2 linked regions of the Luteolibacter sp. LG18 genome follow. The protein of the gene in region 1 interacts with the protein of each later gene in a pairwise test. Links are inferred from orthologs where the notes say so. Each region holds a gene or a part of one and is shown on either strand. Other genes may lie near its edges.

What was found. Proteins that work in one complex are often made in the same cells at the same time.
Region 2: the proteins of llg_RS11950 (region 1) and llg_RS09070 interact in binary tests that used the Escherichia coli proteins (3 or more experiments, as listed by UniProt). The link is inferred for Luteolibacter sp. LG18 from one-to-one orthologs.

What each region holds. Positions count from the first base shown.
Region 1 is NZ_AP024600.1:2,906,002-2,910,015, reverse strand. Bases 1,247-4,014 are described here. They hold llg_RS11950 (PTS sugar transporter subunit IIA), read left to right. Parts: upstream 1,247-2,273; coding sequence 2,274-2,756; downstream 2,757-4,014. Other genes in these bases: argS (arginine--tRNA ligase), read left to right, coding at 2,778-4,014; llg_RS11955 (hypothetical protein), read right to left, coding at 1,617-2,117; llg_RS11960 (hypothetical protein), read right to left, coding at 1,247-1,578. In the rest of the region: llg_RS11965 (tetratricopeptide repeat protein), read left to right, coding at 1-564; more of llg_RS11960, read right to left, coding at 577-1,246. UniProt on the Escherichia coli protein: Seems to have a role in regulating nitrogen assimilation.
Region 2 is NZ_AP024600.1:2,169,283-2,176,765, reverse strand. What follows is about bases 2,424-5,687. They hold llg_RS09070 (sensor histidine kinase KdpD), read right to left. Parts: upstream 5,321-5,687; coding sequence 2,624-5,320; downstream 2,424-2,623. Other genes in these bases: llg_RS09065 (transposase), read right to left, coding at 5,362-5,687; llg_RS09075 (response regulator transcription factor), read right to left, coding at 2,424-2,627. In the rest of the region: cls (cardiolipin synthase), read left to right, coding at 1-47; llg_RS09090 (DUF5069 domain-containing protein), read right to left, coding at 138-578; llg_RS09085 (TetR/AcrR family transcriptional regulator), read left to right, coding at 723-1,283; llg_RS09080 (DNA-3-methyladenine glycosylase I), read right to left, coding at 1,385-1,948; more of llg_RS09075, read right to left, coding at 1,965-2,423; more of llg_RS09065, read right to left, coding at 5,688-6,063; llg_RS09060 (potassium-transporting ATPase subunit C), read right to left, coding at 6,086-6,481; kdpC (K(+)-transporting ATPase subunit C), read right to left, coding at 6,494-7,075; potassium-transporting ATPase subunit KdpB, read right to left, coding at 7,078-7,483. UniProt on the Escherichia coli protein: Member of the two-component regulatory system KdpD/KdpE involved in the regulation of the kdp operon. KdpD may function as a membrane-associated protein kinase that phosphorylates KdpE in response to environmental signals.

The DNA of each region.
Region 1 (4,014 bases):
AGCAACGGTGACGTGGCGCTCCAGAACAAGGCTTCCCAGATGAACGACCGGGCCAACGAGGCCCACATGCGCGCCCTTGAGGACGCCGCGGCCCTCGATCCGGACAATGCCGATCTCCAGGCCCAGCTCCAGGAACGGAAGGCCGCCCGCCTCGCCGAACAGGTGGAGGAGACCAAGCGCCGCGTGGACCAGAATCCGACCGACCCGCAGCTCCGCTTCGACCTCGGCCAGGCGCTCTACAACGCCGGCGACTACACCGGCGCGATCCCGCACCTCCAGCAGGCGACCCGCAACCCGCACATCCGCACCAAGGTGCTGCTGCTGCTGGGCCGCACGTTCAAGGCGAAGAACATGTTCGACCTTTCCATCAAGCAGCTCAGCGACGCGCTCGCCGACCTGCACGCGATGGACAACACCAAGAAGGAAGTCCTCTACGAAAAGGGCGTGATCCACGCCGACATGGGCGACAAGGTCGCCGCCTTGGAATGCTTCAAGCAGATCTACGAGGTCGACTACGGCTACCGCGACGTGGCCTCCCGCGTGGAGTCCTCCTACGGCGGTTGATTCCGCCCCCCGTCATTCACCGGACGACGGGACTCCCAACCGGGAGCTCCCGTCGAACGGGGCGTCCGTGACCACCCAGTCCTCCGCCAGCACCGAACGGATTTCGGCTTGGCGGTTGTTTCCATCACCCGTCCGCTCCAAGCGCAGGGTCACACGCGATCCTTTCTTGTCCTTCAGGATTCGGTGCAGGGAGACATCCTCCGCTCCGCTTCGCGGGCAGTAGGCCATCATCACCAGATCCGAGCCGGGATGGCTGATGCCGTAGCAACTCCACGCCTTTTCATCGGCGTAGCCGCCATTGTAGTAGGAATCCTTGGCCACCAACAGGCGATAGTCCGCCACACGGGCGCGCCCGTCGTAAAAATCCTGCCAATCGACGTCATTGTGCCAGGCAAATGACGCGAGATCGAGCTGCCAATGCCCGGCGCCATCCGGCGTAAGCAAGGCCATCCGGAGCGGACGCCCCTCCTTGGCGAACTGCACCACCACCCCTTCGATCTGGAGGCCATTGGCGTTCTGGGAACCCTGCCAGAGCAGGCTGCGGATCTTTCCTTCCCGCTCGGGAAGGGTGGTGAGAAACTCCACGGCCTCGGCCTCGCTCATGCCGCGGAGGCGGACATGCCCTTGGAATTCGTCCGCCGAGCGCATCGCGAGCACCTTGCGGACCAAGGCTTCCGCCTCCTCGCTGGTGGGTACCGGGATCTCCATTTTGGTCCCGGCGGCATGAAGGCCGCGAAACGCCGCATCGGGGTCCTTCCACCCCTCTCCGCCCGCCTCTTTTTCCTTGAGGATGCCGACCCCGATCACCCCCACCAGGACTACCCCGGCCAGGGCGACCAGCACGATGGTTCTCAGAAGCAGGAGTTTGCGGCGATTCTCCCGCTTGACGCGACGGCGACTGCGGACCCGGGTCCGGGGACCATCGGGCACCGCATACGGCCGGGCTTCGGCATTCCCCGCGGGACCGTTCTCCGGATTGTCGCGTGGTTGGCGGGGGAAGGAGCGGATTTCCATGGGGGGGGGAGGAAGCTCGGAAGGGAAGCTGCTAGGAATCAGCGCGGAACGAGCGTGATCCGGGTGGGCTCGTAACGGTCATCCGGGCGGAACAGCCAGCCGGGATTGCGGTCGACCACCTCGTAGCCGGTGAGGCGGAATTCCGGCAGGAACTGGTTGCTGTTCGGCTCATACACCTGGCGGCCGGTGTAGCTGCCACGGATGCGATAGTCGTAGTTGTTGTCGAAGCCGTAGCGCTGACCGTCCGGGCCATTCTCCGGCAGGCGGTCCGGATTGGTCTTCACGGCTTCCTGGAAGACGACCAGCTTGGCGCGGCTCCAGGAGTCGTGAGGCTTGCGCAGGTAGCCCCAGAAGCGGGTCTTGTGGACGTAGTAGCGGCGGCCGTAATAGAAGTCCCCGGTCGGTTCGGCGGCGATCTTCGCGGAGCGTTCGGCGGGGGTGGGACCGCCCATGTTGCCGGTGCCCATCGGGCCACCACATTGGGTCAACACGGTGCATGCGGACACCACGGCGAGGAAACGGCAAGCGGTACGAACCATGTCGCAACGCTACCGGAGGCAGCCATGATGCGGCAAGTTGCAAAGCTCCAGCAAACAAGGCATCCTTCCCGCCCCGCGAATCCGCTTGCCAAGGCTGGATCACATCGGTAATCGCCGACCTCCCAAACGCATCATCGCGTCTTCTCCTCCTCGTTCATGAAATTGAGCCAGCTCATCTCCACCGATCAAATCCTGCCCGAAATGAGGGCGGATGGGCACTGGCCCTCGATCGTGGAGCTGGTGGACCACCTGCGGGACATCGGGATGCTGGATGGCCCGCTGCATGAGGAGGCTCTGGCCTCGCTGAAGGTGCGGGAGGAGCTGGTGAGCACCGGCATCGGCGCCGGAGTGGCCATTCCCCACGCCTTCTCGGACAACATCGACCGGGTGATCGCGGTGCTGGGCCGCTCGAAGGAGGGCATCGATTTCGAAGCCTTGGACGGGGCTCCGGTCCACTTCGTGTTCCTCTTCATCGTGCCGCGGAAGGAGTATCACCTCCACCTGCGGACGCTCGCGGCGATCGCGAAGATGTTCACCAACGGCGAAATCCGCCGCCAGATCGCCGCCGCGGATTCACGCGAGGAAATACTCGCCATTCTCGATCCAAAATCGTCCCGTGTGGCCGCGCCAGGCAACTGATACGCCGCGCGTTCCACCGCCATGACCTTCCAGCAGGACCTCGAATCCCGCCTCTCCGCCGCCGTCGCCGCCGTGATCGGCGAGGCCGCCGCCACGCCCGTCACCGCCGCCACCGACCTCCGCTTCGGCGATTACCAGTCGAATGCCGCGATGGTGCTGGCCAAGCAGCGCAAGACGAACCCGCGCGCGCTGGCCCAGGAGATCATCGACCGCGTGGACCTGGCCGGACTGGCCACCGCCGAGATCGCCGGCCCCGGTTTCCTGAATTTCCGCATCCTGCCGGAGGCCTATGCCGCGGCGGTCACCCGCCTGCTGGGCGATGCCAAGCTGGGCGTGCCGGACGTCGGCGCGGGCCGCACGGTGGTGGTCGACTTCTCCGCGCCGAACGTGGCGAAGCCGATGCACGTGGGCCACATCCGCTCCACCATCATCGGTGACGCGCTTTCCCGCATCGCCCGCTTCCTGGGCTTCAATGTCATCACCGACAACCACATCGGCGACTGGGGCACCCAGTTCGGCATGATCATCTACGGGTGGAAGCACCTGCTGGACAACACCGCGATCGTGACCGACCCGATCGCCGAGCTGCTGCGCGTTTACCGCGAGGTGAACGCCATGACCAAGGCCGATCCCGCCGTGCTCGATGCCTGCAAGCTGGAACTGGTGAAGCTCCAGGCCGGTGACGAGGAGAACCAGGCGATCTGGCACCGCTGCATCGAGGTCTCCAAGCAGGGTCTCCAGAAGATCTACGACCGCCTCGACGTCACCTTCGACCACTGGCTGGGCGAGAGTTTCTACAACGACCGCCTGGGCGGCCTCGTCGACGAGTTCGTGGAAAAGGGCATCGCCCGCGTGAGCGATGGCGCGACCTGCATTTTCGCCTCGGGCAACGTGCCGGACGAGCAGGACCCCTTCCGCGTCCACAAAGAGGATGGCTGGACGGACAACCCGGCGATCATCCGCAAGGCGGACGGCGGTTTCCTCTACGCCACCACCGACCTCGCGACGCTGGAATATCGCGTCGACACCTGGAAGGCCGACCATGTCTGGTACGTCGTGGGCGTGCCGCAGTCGCTGCACTTCCGCCAGATCTTCGACGCCGCCGAACGCTGGGGCAAGAAGCACGACTACCGCCACGTGGCCTTCGGCTCGATCCTCGGCGAGGACCGCAAGGTGATGAAGACCCGCTCGGGCGACAACGTGCAGCTCATCGACGTGCTCGAGGAAGCCGTCGAGCGCGCCGCCAAGGCGATCGCCG
Region 2 (7,483 bases), 730 kb from region 1 along the record:
TCCGCGCCGCGTGCCGTGCGGCACGGTTGTTCGCGCCGGTGCAGTAAACCAAGGAGCAGGGACATTCCTGTCCCGTTCTTACTCTTCACTGAAGACGAAGAACGGGACAGGAATGTCCCTGCTCCCAGTCAATCGAATCAAGCCGCCGCGTAGCTCAGCTTGTCATCGGTATCGAGGTAGTCGAAGAGCGTGCTCTCCGCCGGATCGATTCCGACTTCGGCGCAGACGCCGACGAACCAATCCTTCTTCTCCGGATTGTCATACGGACGGAAGGCTTCGATGCCGTCCGACCAGCCTTTGACCTCTTCCGCGGACTTGGCCTGGCCGTTGGCCTCGATCCAGGCGGTGATCTCCTGGTCGCTGGCTCCGGATTCAAGGAGCTTCTTCACCTCGTCCGGGTTCACGCCCTTGAAGTCGAAGAGCATCATGTCGAGCGGACAGGCGAAGTGGTATTCGCCGACGGTGCCGGCGATGGAGGCGCGGCCCTTGTCGATGGCGCGGGCGAGAATCACGTAGCCGCCGAGGCGGGTGCGCGGGCTGCGGGGAGCTTCCTTGGTCAGGTCTTTGGCTGCACTCATGGTCGTTTCGTTGGTTAAGTGGGAGTCTGACTGTCGCGACGATCGTTCGGATCGCCACCGAGAGATTGGCTACACCTGTCGCTTTGTCAACGGATGTCGCGAAAAATCGCTCGGATTTTTCGTCACCGGCGGTAGCGTCGCGCCATGATGAGCCCTGCCGACATGGATCCCCGCGTGAAGCGGACCCGGCAGATGCTGTACGCGGCCTTCATGGAACTGCTGGCCGAGAAGGGCTTCGAGGCGATCACGGTGGCGGACATCACCAAGCGCTCGACGCTCCACCGCGCCACTTTCTACGGCCACTTCACCGACAAGTTCGCGCTGCTGGAGGCGAAGATCGGCGACGATTTCCAGGAGATGCTCGATTCCCGGCTGGCCAACGCCAGCAACTGCCAGGAGGGCCTGCGCCAGCTCATCCTCGCGGTGTGCGATTTCTTCTCACGGGTGGCGGCCGGCTGCCAGAAGCACCAGCGCCAGTTCGACCCGATCATGGAAACGCGAATCAAGACGATGGTGCGGGACTTCCTGCTGGCCGGTCCGCTACAGAAGCATGGCGCGAGCGCCGATACCCAGCTCCGCGCCACCATGGCGAGCTGGTCGATCTGCGGCGCGGCCCTGGAATGGAGCCGCCATCCGCAAAGCACCACCGAGGAGCTCGCGAAGGCGATGCTACCCCGCGTGGTCTTCACGCTGCACGGGGAGTAATGCTGGCTGGGAGCAGGGACATTCCTGTCCCGTTTTCCGAAAATTTGCCAGCGAAGCTGGGTGGCTTTTGAAAAACGGGACAGGAATGTCCCTGCTCCCAGCTATTTTTTCCGACAAAGGCACCCGGCCTCATGATCGTTCACCATGCCGGTGGCCTGCATGAAGGCATACATCGTGGTCGACCCCACGAAGTTGAACCCCGCCTTCCGCAAGGCCTTGCTCATGGCATCGGATTCGGGCGAGGTCGCTTTCATGTCCTCGCGGGACCGCACCTTCTGCTCACGCGGTTTCCCGCCGATGAAACTCCACAGCCACTTCACCACATCCCCTTCCCTCTCCCGCAGCGCGATCCATGCACGCGCGTTCTGGCGAAACGCCTCGATCTTGCCGCGATGGCGGATGATGCCGGGATCGAGCACCAGCTTCTCCAGCTCGGCGTCGGTCATCTTCGCGACCTTCGCGATCTCGAACTGATGGAACACCTTGCGGTAGTGCTCGCGCTTCTGGAGCACGGTCCACCAGGAGAGGCCCGCCTGAGCGCCTTCCAGGCAGATCATTTCGAAAAGATGGCGCTCGTCCCGCGACGGCACGCCCCACTCGGTATCGTGGTATTCGACATAGAGCGGCTTGTCCACGGGCACCCAGAAACAGCGCTTCGGTTCCATGCCGCGAGCATGGCGATCAGGGCGATTCGAGCAACCGATAACCAATCCCCGGCTCGTTGCGGATGATGAGTTTGTCGCCGAGCTTCTTCCGGAGATGGTTGGTGTAAACGCGCAGGTAGTGCGATTGCCCGTCGCCCTGCGGTCCCCAGACCTCGCGGAGGATCTGGCGCTGGGTGACGATCTTTCCGGCATGCCGGGCGAGCACGCGCAGGAACGCGAACTCGGTGGGAGTGAGCTTCATCGGCACGCCCGCCAGCTCGGCCTCGTGCCGGTCCTGGTGCATGACCAGCGGGCCGACGGTGATCTCAGGCGACTCGGTGGATTGGCGGCGACGCTGGATGACGGTGAGCCGCGCCAGCAGCTCGGCGGTGCCGAAGGGCTTCGTCACGTAGTCATCGGCCCCGTGTTCCAGCGCGGCGACCTTGGTGTCCTCCTGATCGCGGACGGACAGGATCAACACCGGCACGTCGCTCCAACCGCGCAGCTCCTTGAGCACCTCCAGCCCGTCCATGTCCGGCAGTCCGAGATCGAGCAGCACCACCTCCGGACGAGCGAACGCCGCCTCCTGCAAGCCGAGCCTGCCGTTCTCCGCCTCCTTCACCGTGTAGCCACGCGATTCCAAGGCCAGCCGTAGCAGGCGGCGGATCTGGATTTCGTCATCGATGATGAGGGCGGTCATGAGGAGGCTGAAGACCCTTTGAAGGTTTCAGAAACAAGGACGGCAATGTCCTGGCTCCCAGGATCCATGAATTCGGCGGCCATGGCGATTTCGAAGACCGCGCCGCCGGAGGGATGATTCCACGCCGTGATGTCGCCGCCAAGCGCACGGATGAAGCCGCGTGCGATCGAAAGGCCGAGGCCGGTGCCTCCCGCGGGAGAACCCGGCGCGCGGTAGAACTTCCCGAACACCCGCGATTCCTCGCCGACAGGCAGCCCCTTGCCGTGGTCTCGCACGCTGAGATGAAAGCGGCCCTCCGCGTGGCGGGCGGAAACCTCGATGGGCGTGCCCGCTGGCGTGTAGACGGCGGCGTTGTGAAGGATGTTCGCCAGGGCCTGCACCACCAGCGCGTGGTCGGTTTTCACGAACGGGAAATCCTCCGGCAGATGCAGCTCCACCGGATGGGCTTTCAGAAGGTCGCCCACGGCAAAGGTCGCTTCATCCACCATCTCCACCACATCGGTCCATTCGAGCTGCGGCTCCACCACCTGCGATTCGAGTCGCGTCATTTGCAACAGCCCGTCCACCAGCCGCTGGAGCCGCTTGGTCGCGGTATCGATTTCCGAGATATACGGATCGCTCGTCGGCCCGCCGATGCCCTCCACCGCGGCCCGGATCACCGCCAACGGGGTTTTCAGCTCATGCGAAACGCTGTCGAGCAAGGTGCGGCGCAGGCGCTCGGATTTCTCGATCAGCTCCGCCTGGTTCACCGCCTGGATGAAGTGCTCCTTTTCCAGAACCAGCGCGAGCTGGAGCGCGAAGGCCTCGATGGCCTGCCGCCGCACGAAATCGAGCGCGCCCTCGCGGGTCTTCACGCCGAGCACGCCCATCGTCGAGGTCGCCGTCTGGAGTGGAAACCAGGTGGCCTGCGATTGCGGCAGGGTGTCGGTGAAACGCCCGGCGGTCTGTTTGTTACCATACGCCCAGGCCGCCACGCCGAACTCCTGCTCCTCCGGCACGAAGGTGCTCGCGGGATGGACCTCGGACGGCAGCGTGTGGTCGAGCCGCCGCACCACCAGCGCGGTGTCCGCATCGAGCACGGAATCGATGATCCGCAGCGCCTCGGCCAGGCCCTTGCCGGTTTCCGGTGCGAGCGCCGCGCTCTGGGTGACCCGCAGCAGCGCGTCCGTCTCCATCTGCCGCCGCCGCTCGGCGATCTCGCGTTTCTTCAAGCGCGCGGTAAGATGGCCCATGGCGGTGGCCACGGCAAAAAACAGCACCAGCATCACCACGTCCTCCGGCTTCTGGACCTGAAGGGTGAAGCGCGGCGGAATGAAAAAGTAGTTCCACGCCAGCGCGCACAACGCCGCCATCAGCAGCACCGCGCCGCGCGAATAACGCAGCGCCGCGATCACGATCCCGAAGAGGAACACCAGCGCGGGCATGGTGTAGCCGCCGATCGAGCGCAGGCCCCAACACGCCGCCGTGAGCATGGCGGTACCGAGCAACACCTTGCCATATTCCACCGCGGCATGAACCGGCGGGGCCTTCGGAGCCTTCGCGGCGGCAGGCGGGCGCCCCACCAATGGCCTCACCACGCACACATCGATGTCGCCGCTGCCGGCAATGAGCTGGTCGGCGAGCGAGGCTTTCCAACGCGAGCGTTTGTCCGGCTTGCCGACGATGATCTGGGAAACGTTCCGTTCGCGGGCCACCTGCAACAGCGTGGCCGCGATGTCGTCGCCGGTGGCATGCACCACCTCGCCGCCGAGCTTCCGCGCCAGATTGAGTCCACGCGCGAGCAGGTCCTGCTGCTGCGGCGTGAGCGGCTGGGTGCGCTCCACCCACACCGCCAGCCACGGACACCCGAGCCGGCCCGAGGCGCGGCGGGCCCAGCGAATCAGGCTTTCCGAGTACGGCGAGGGGCCCACGCCGACCATCAACCGCGCGTTCGTCTTCCACGGGCTGCTCACCCGTCGCGCACGGCGGATGTCCTCGAGATCGCGGTCCACCCGCTCCGCGGTGAAACGCAGCGCGAGCTCGCGCAGGGCCGTTAGATTGCCCTCACGGAAAAATCCATCGGCCGCGGCCTGCGCGCGCTCGCCGAGGTAGACCTTCCCCTCGGCGAGGCGCTGCATCAGCTTCTCCACGCTGAGGTCCACGAGCTGGATCTCGTGCGCGCGGTCGAGCATCGAGTCCGGCACCGTTTCCATCACCGCCACGCCGGTGATCTGACGCACGATGTCCACCTGGCTCTCGATGTGCTGGACGTTGACGGTGGTGCAGACATCGATCCCGGCGTCCAGCAATTCGATGACGTCCTGGTAGCGCTTGCGGTGGCGGGTGCCTGGCGCGTTGGTGTGCGCCAGCTCGTCCACCAGCAGCAGGTCCGGGCGGCGGGCCAGCGCGGCATCGAGATCGAACTCCTCCAACAGGTGGCCGCCGTGGGAGAGCTTCTTGCGCGGCATCACCTCCAGCCCGTCGAGCAAGGCCTCGGTCTCCACGCGGCCGTGGGTTTCCACCACGCCCACCAGCACCTCCAGTCCTTCCTTCCGACGCTGGCGCGCGGCGAGCAGCATCGCGTAGGTTTTCCCCACTCCCGGGCACATCCCGAGGAACAGGAACAAGCGGCCGCGCTTGCCCTGGTTTTCCTCACGCTGGACCTGCGCGAGCAGCGCATCGGGATCGGGACGGCCATCAGGGAGCAAGGACATTCCTGTCCTTGTGTCTGAAGGGTCATCTGAACGGAAAACCTTCATCTCAAGGTATTCAAAGCCTCCCTCACGCAATCTGATTCATGGAGCACGTATTGCCCGGCACTAAGACGCGCTTTGACCGGATTCCGTCGGATGTAGCGGGCGCAGTTCCAAAAATGCTCCGAATCACGAATCAAGCGGTCGTAGTAATTGGCCTGCCAAAGCTCCCCGGAACGAGCCAACGCCACGTTCACTCTCCGCGATGACGCTCCCTTCCAAATCTTCACCAAGCCCTCAAGGGTCTCAGCCGTTCCAATCGACGCCAGAACATGAAGATGATTCGGCATGATCACGAAGGAGTGCTGGGTATAGCGCTCCTGATCCTTGGTGAGCAGCACCTTCCTCAAGGCTGAGGCTGCTGCCGGTCGCCCCAACAGGCACTCGCCCTCCCCTCCATCCAGCCATCGCTCGATCAGATTTGAAAAGCGGGTGTGGTATTCCCGCTCTTCATCCTCGGTCCACGGTTTCGGATGCATCTCCAACCAGACGACCCGCTCCTCCTTCCACTTCTCCAACTTGGATTGGGGAATCGAGTCCGCCAGCCGGAAGGTCAGGAAGAATGTGGAATGGTCTTGCTGCCAATGCGGCAGATGGACTCCGTGTCTGGCGATTTCCTCGTTCGGATTCCAGAATTTGGGAGTGGTTTCCATGAAGCGTGCGGAACCATTCATAACGTTTTTCCAACAGAAGAACAGGGACAAGAATGTCCCTGCTCCCTGGGGCTCACTCCTTGATCTCGTCGAGAGCCAAATTGAGCCGCACGAGCGGAATGCGCTCGCCGCCGACCAAGCGCGAGGGATGCGGTTCAGTGAGTTTGGAAACGAGCAGCTTCACCTTCTCCATCCCCGCCCCGGAGAGCTTCCGTACCGACACCACGCGGTCGAGTTGCGCGTTCGCCTCGTCCGGGGTGATCCATGGACCACCATCTTCGGCGGTGGACTCATTGGCGGCATGGAAATAGCCCGGCCCGCTCTGGGTCTTTGCGAGCAACTCCACTCCGGCCACCTTCTCATCCGGAATCGAGAGGCCATCCCGATGCTTCCATTGCACCAAGCCGATCGCCACCAACGCGATGGCGACGGCGAGAACAACGGCGAGTTTGAGACGGATCGGGTTCATGGTGTGTGGCGGTTAGAGGTTATCGAGAGCCAGGTTCAGCTTCAGCACGTTCACTCCGGGGTCCCCCAGCAAGCCAAGGTCCTCCGTATCCGTGTTCGCCGCAACCAGTTCACGGACTTTTTCCGCGGGCAGGTTGCGGGCCTTGGCGACCCGGGCGACCTGGAGCGCGGCATTGGCCGGACTGATGTGGGGATCGAGGCCGCTGGCGGACGCGGTGACCGCATCGGCCGGAACGGGCTGGTCAGCGGCCAAACCATTGGCGGCCCGATACGAAGCCACGCGCTCCTGGATCTGATCGGCCAGCTTCCGCGAGGTGGGCCCGAGGTTGCTGCCGCTGGAGGCGGAGGCGTCATAGCCATTGCCCGCGGCGGACGGACGGGATTGGAAGTATTTCTCCCCGCTGAAGCTCTGGCCGAGCAGGGCGGAACCGCGGAAGGTGCCGTCCTTGTCCACGATCAGGCTGCCGTCCGCCTTCGCCTTGAAGCAGAGGCGGGAGATGCCGGTGACGGCGGCGGGATAGAGCCCGCAGCAGACCACGGCGAGCACGGCGGTGGAGACGATGGCGCCACGGAGTTCGGAAACGATGGCTTTCATGATCAGGCGAAGTGAAGGGTGGTGATGAGAAGGTCGATGGCCTTGATGCCGACAAAGGGCACCACTAGGCCGCCGAGTCCGTAGACGAGAAGATTCCGGCGCAGCACGGCGGCTGCGCCCATGGCCTTGTAAGGCACACCTTTCAGCGCCAGAGGAATGAGCGCGATGATGACGAGCGCGTTGAAGATCACGGCGCTGAGGATAGCGCTCTGTGGCGAAACCAGGCCCATGATGTTGAGCGGCGAGATCGCGGGGAAGGTCACCATCAGCATCGCGGGAATGATCGCGAAGTACTTCGCCACGTCATTGGCTATGGAGAAGGTCGTCAGCGAGCCGCGGGTCATGAGGAGCTGTTTTCCGATCTCCACGATCTCGATGAGCTTGGTCGGATTGCTGTCGAGATCGACC